2 regions of the Vibrio sp. VPAP30 genome follow, and region 2 is predicted to be linked to the other one. Evidence: riboswitches for the same ligand, from Rfam matches in the RefSeq annotation. Region 2 holds a riboswitch; the other holds the start of a gene.
What was found. Region 2 has a riboswitch for thiamine pyrophosphate ahead of thiB (thiamine ABC transporter substrate binding subunit). Riboswitches for the same ligand answer to the same signal wherever they lie in the genome.
Positions count from the first base shown of each region.

Region 1: it holds a riboswitch for thiamine pyrophosphate, as region 2 does, so the genes downstream of both, thiC (phosphomethylpyrimidine synthase ThiC) here and thiB (thiamine ABC transporter substrate binding subunit) in region 2, are expected to answer to the same signal.

Region 1 is NZ_LBLS01000039.1:2,087-5,251, reverse strand. Features, by position in the region: gene ZX61_RS19815 (thiamine phosphate synthase) at 1-104, opposite strand, end outside; gene thiC (phosphomethylpyrimidine synthase ThiC) at 104-2,044, opposite strand; TPP riboswitch at 2,208-2,306, opposite strand; gene crcB (fluoride efflux transporter CrcB) at 2,376-2,759, opposite strand; gene ZX61_RS19800 (multicopper oxidase family protein) at 2,868-3,165, opposite strand, start outside.
Region 2 is NZ_LBLS01000022.1:100,430-103,594, forward strand. Features, by position in the region: gene thiP (thiamine/thiamine pyrophosphate ABC transporter permease ThiP) at 1-766, opposite strand, end outside; gene thiB (thiamine ABC transporter substrate binding subunit) at 776-1,762, opposite strand; TPP riboswitch at 1,830-1,950, opposite strand; gene ZX61_RS09580 (flavin prenyltransferase UbiX) at 2,003-2,626, opposite strand; gene mpl (UDP-N-acetylmuramate:L-alanyl-gamma-D-glutamyl-meso-diaminopimelate ligase) at 2,641-3,165, opposite strand, start outside.

The DNA.
Region 1 (3,165 bases), on a different contig from region 2:
TCAATCTCTTCGATGCGAAAACCCTGTTCTTTCGCCAACAACAAACATTGCTGAACTAAGCCTGTTAGCTCAATCAATGATGACGGAATTAGGATTTTGCTCATTACTCACTTACCTCTGCATGAGCTGCTGGGTGGTATAGCTCAGAACCAGTCTCTCGGAATTCTTGCGATTTTTGGCGCATGCCTTCTAGTGGATCGTCGAGCATTTTGATCGAGATAGCTTGGTCAGCCGCTACTTGATCAGTATCTTTCGCGTATTCACGAACTTCTTGTGAAATCTTCATAGAGCAGAATTTAGGTCCACACATTGAACAGAAGTGTGCAACCTTTCCAGACTCTTGAGGCAGGGTTTCATCGTGATAAGCTCGTGCAGTATCAGGGTCTAGCGATAGGTTGAACTGGTCTTCCCAGCGGAATTCAAAACGCGCTTTAGAGAGCGCATTATCTCGAACCTGAGCACCAGGGTGACCTTTGGCTAAGTCAGCCGCATGTGCTGCGAGCTTATAGGTAATCATACCCACCTTAACGTCTTCTTTATTCGGTAAGCCAAGGTGCTCTTTTGGTGTAACGTAACAAAGCATCGCACAGCCATACCAACCGATCATCGCGGCACCAATGCCAGATGTAATATGGTCATAGCCAGGTGCAACGTCGGTTGTCAGTGGGCCAAGGGTATAAAATGGTGCTTCATGGCAGTGTTCTAACTGCTCTTCCATGTTCTCTTTGATCATGTGCATTGGTATATGGCCAGGACCTTCGATAATGACCTGTACGTCATATTCCCAAGCAATCTTGGTTAACTCACCAAGAGTACGAAGCTCAGCAAATTGCGCTTCATCGTTCGCATCGGCTACTGAGCCAGGACGTAAACCATCGCCAAGAGAAAGAGCCACGTCATACTTGGCACAGATTTCACAGATCTCGCGGAAGTGAGTATATAGGAAGCTTTCCTGATGATGCGCTAAACACCATTTCGCGATAATAGAACCACCACGAGAAACAATGCCAGTAACACGTTTTGCCGTCATAGGCACATAGCGAAGCAGTAAACCTGCGTGAATAGTGAAATAATCGACGCCCTGCTCTGCTTGCTCAATCAAAGTATCGCGCATCACTTCCCAGTTGAGGTTTTCCGCAATACCGTTCACTTTTTCAAGCGCTTGGTACATTGGCACAGTACCGATCGGCACGGGGCTGTTACGTAGAATCCACTCACGAGTTTCGTGAATATTGCGACCAGTAGACAGATCCATAACAGTATCGCCACCCCAGCGAGTCGCCCATACTAGTTTCTCTACCTCTTCCTCAATTGAAGATGTCACCGATGAGTTACCGATATTAGCGTTTACTTTAACTAAGAAGTTACGCCCAATAATCATTGGTTCAGATTCTGGGTGGTTAATATTGGAAGGGATAATCGCTCGACCTTCTGCGACTTCTTTACGAACAAATTCTGCAGTAATGTCTTTGGGTAAATTGGCCCCGAAGCTTTGCCCTGGATGCTGTTGATTCAACACCTCATCGCGATACTGAGCACGGCCCATGTTTTCACGCAGGGCGATGTATTCCATCTCAGGGGTAACAATGCCTTTGCGCGCATAGTGCAGCTGAGTGACACACTGACCATCTTTAGCACGTCTAATTCGCGGCAAATTGCCATAACGTAGCTCATCAAGCGTCTCGTCTTCTAAGCGCTCCTTGGTGTATACCGAGCTAACATCGTCGAGTAATTCAGTATCGGCGCGTTCCTCTATCCAACCTTCTCTTAGCTTTGGTAGGCCGCTGTAAAGGTCAATAGCGTGTTCTGGGTCAGTGTAGACGCCAGAGGTATCATAAACACGTACAGGCTCATTAGGTTCGAAAATAGGCGCTTCTTTTGTACCTCCGATAAGACTATCCGCGAGCGAGATTTCCCGCATAGGTACACGAATATCTGGGCGTGAACCCTCTACATAGACTTTGCTTGAATTTGGGTACGGCTGTACCGAAAGTGTATCAATGAACTGTTTTGCTTCCAGTCTCGCTTGTTTGCGACTCGACATAGCATTTTTCCTTGCTTTGTTATTCTTAGATAAAAAGTAATGGGATAAAAATGCTTGGCGGAAAGATGCGACAAGAGGAATCGAATTATGACCTTATTAGTGTGCACTAATGGTATATAACAACATTCGACTATTTGATAGGTAACCAGACAAAACTCTGGTGTAGATATCTTCTCTTGTTCCCTTCGCAGATTCTAATCTGATCAGGTTCAACGGATCCCGAATAAACGGTCTCAGCCTTATGGCACTCCGACAAGTAATTGCAGTATATAAAAACGGCTTAGGTAAACCAAGCCGTGATGAACAATAATTAGCTAAATTTTAACCAACATTAGTTCTTAATGAGTATTTGAAAACCAATCCATGCAGCAGAAATGCTTAAAAAGACATTCAGCAACACGTTCAAACCCATCTTAAAAAATGCACCTTGCTGCATTAGAAGCACATTATCCATAGAGAATGTAGAGAAGGTGGTTAGCGCGCCAAGAAAGCCCAATCCGATAATTTGGCGCCATGGTTCGGTAGCTAGCATCTCATTTTCAAAAGCCGCAATAAGCAAACCCATAATGAAAGAACCGACCACGTTAACAGTTAGCGTACCGTATGGAAAGCCACGCCCAAGAAGCGCAACACAAAACTCCGAAACAAGATAACGAGAGCATGCTCCAAATGCACCACCGAGTGCGATAAAACCCAAAATTGAAAACTGACCCATAATTCCTCCGATTGACTGGGTGTATTGTAGCCAAAATACACGCTTGCGGAAGATCATAAATTAAGATTTAGCCATTGCTAACTGCAAACTTTTTAAAAGTTACAGGAGTCACTTTACTTCAATATACCCCATTAGTCCGGTTTTCATATGCTCTATCACATGACAGTGATACATCCAACGCCCTGGATTATCCGCCACAAACGCTGCGATAGCCGTACCGTTTTTGCCTAGTAAAACAGTGTCAGTGTGGAAAGGCTGCTCGACCTTTTTACCATTGAGATCTAATACTGTGAATGTATGGCCATGGATATGAATTGGATGGTGATACTGAGTGACATTCTTGAGATAGAAAATATAAGTTTTACCCAGTTGTAATGAAGCTAGTGGCGCGGGGATATTATCTTTC
Region 2 (3,165 bases):
AACGCTGAATAGTCAGTGCCATAACACCGCACAGCATCATCTGCCAGATAGCCAATAGCGCACCAGCTTGGAGATCAAAATCAAACTTAATTGCTTGATAGATTGCCAGTTCAATCGTGGTTGACTTAGGCCCACCGCCGAGTGCCATTACCGTAGCAAAACTGGTGAAACAGAGCATAAACACCAAGCCACTGACATGAGGTAATTGCTGTCGCAACCGAGGCCACTCGATCCAACGAAACTTATCCCAATGCCCCATTCCGAGATGAGCGCACAGTTTATGCTGCTCTTGTGGGATAGAGTCTAGCGCCTGCAACAGTAGTCGGGTCGCATAGGGAAGATTAAAAAACACGTGCGCCAGTAAAATACCATTGAGCCCATATATTGAGAACGGCAACTTGCTATCTAAGCTTTTGAACAGCTCTGCGATCAAACCGCTATTACCATAAATGGCGAGCAAGCCAAACACACCGACCAAGACAGGCAACACTAGTGTCGTAGCAAATAGTTTTAGTAGTAAGGATTTTCCGACAAACCGACGCCGAGAAAGTGCATGTGCGACAGGAACAGCCAAACCAACACTGAGCAAAGTAGAGAAAAAAGATTGATAGAAACTGAATTTAGTGACATGTCGATAGTATGGTTCATGCCATATCTGGCTAATATCCAAAGAAGGCGCATTAACCAGTAAAGCACCGAGCGCAGAAATGACAAAGGTCGCGATTAATATCGCGACCCATAGGCCTATTTTAGGGGTATTACGCAAAAGTTCCCCTTAGAAAGTGAGCGCACTTTGCCATTCACGAACCCAAGACTTACGATTCTCAGCAACTTGATCGGCGCTAAAGGTCAACGCTTTACTTGGCAGAGTCAATGTTTCGAAGCCTTGTGGTAATGCTACATCCGTAACTGGGTACATCCAGTTTCCGGTTGGCATTGCTGATTGAAACTCTTCACTCAGGATGAAATTCATGAACTCATCAGCAAGCTTCTGATTTTTTGAAGCCTTAACTTTTGCTGCCACTTCCACTTGGGTGTAGTGGCCTTCGGCAAAATCAGCCGCAGCGTATTTGTTGTCATTCTCAGCAATCAAATGATAAGCAGGAGATGTGGTGTAAGAAAGCACCAGATCAGATTCACCTTCTAGGAACATAGAATAAGCTTCAGACCAACCTTTGGTCACTGTAACAGTTTTCTTCGCGAGACTCTGCCACGCCTGCGTAACATCATCACCGTAGACTGACTTCATCCACAACATCAAACCTTGTCCAGGTGTCGAAGTACGCGGATCTTGATAGATCACTTTCAGGTCGTCTCGAGATTCCACCAACTCTTTAAGGCTTTGGGGTGGATTCGCCAATTTTTCCTTGTTGTAAACAAACGCGAAATAACCAAAATCGTAAGGAACAAACGTCTTATCCGTCCACCCATTAGGTAGAGTAACCTTGCTGGTATCGACACTATGCTGTGTGAGCAAGCCCGTCTTCTTTGCTTCTGCCATCAGGTTATTATCTAAACCCAAAATGATGTCCGCTTTACTATTGTCACCTTCTAGACGTAAGCGGTTGAGAATAGAAACGCCATCATCCAGCGCAACAAAGTTAATGTCACAATCACAATGTGCTTCAAACGCCTTTTCTACTACCGGGCCAGGTCCCCAGTCGGCAGCAAAAGAGTCATAAGTGTAGATCGTTAAGCTGTTTTGTTCGGCAAAAGATGGAAATGTCGCTAACGTTGCTAGCGCGAGGGTGCTGATTGAAATGGTTCTTAGAGTGTTATTCACTGCTCGCTCTCTCCTTGTATGAGCGGCACAGGGTTGAGAAGCGGATAATCAGTCCAGACTCAATTCCTACGCCAGCATTATCTGGTTCAGGTACACGGGTCCCAAGCAATCGCTTGATCTCAGCTGGACTAACATAAGTTAAGCCAATAGCTCCCCGATGAGTAACGGTCGAATTGTAATAGTTATGTGACTCAATAGCTAGCGCTGTTCACACCTCTGCTAATGATGGGGATCGTAGCCCCAACGCGGCACTAACCCTTGCTCTATTCCTAGGTGGTCAAGAATACGCGCGACCATAAAATCAACCAGATCCTCTATCGATTTAGGTTGATGATAAAAACCTGGTGCAGCAGGCATGATAGTTACGCCCATTTGTGACAACTTGTGCATGTTCTCTAGATGCAGAGTAGAAAATGGGGTCTCACGAACCACTAGCAGCAGTTGGCCGCGCTCTTTCATCACCACGTCTGCAGCACGTTCAATCAGGTTGTCCGACATACCGTGTGCAATCGCTGCAACGCTTCCTGCTGAGCATGGACAGACAACCATCTGTTTCGGCGCAGCAGAGCCAGATGCTACCGGAGAGAACCAGTCATCTTTACCGCATACAATCAGCTTGTCTGGGTCACAGTTAAGGTGCTCGACCAAAGTTTGCTTAGCCGAATCAGGATTGGCGGGCAGTTTGAGTTCATGTTCAGTTGCTAGCACCACTCTCGCCGCTGATGAAACAAGCAGATAAACTTGATAATCAGCAGCCAGTAGGCACTCCAACAGGCGTAAACCATAAGGAGCGCCGGAGGCACCAGTAAAGGCTAAGGTGATGGCTTTTTGTTGCTTGGTCATATTTAAAAACTACACTATTGGGCTAGCTTTGCCAGAAGCTTGTTATGAATTCCTTCGAACCCGCCATTGCTCATTACCAAAATCTGATCACCTGAGCTAGCACTAGCCACAATTTGCTCCACAAGCTCATCGACATTATTGGAGGTTTGCGCGGGTTGGGCACATTGAGCGGCGATCTCTTCCACCGACCAATCTATCGAATCAGGTTGATATAAGAACACCTGATCGGCTTTTTGTAACGACGCGGCCAACGTATCCTTGTGCACACCTCGCTTCATTGTAGCGCTGCGCGGTTCGAGTACCGCGATAATCTTGCTATCGCCGACCTTGTTACGTAATCCACCGAGCGTCAGTTCAATCGCGGTCGGATGATGGGCAAAATCGTCGTAAACCGTGATGCCATTGACCTCACCTTTAAGCTCAAGGCGACGTTTGGTATTGATGAACTTGGCTAACGATTCACAAGCCAGGTCTGGGGTGACACCGACATGACGCGCTGCAGCTATCGCCATCAAAGCGTTATCTACATTGTGATCACC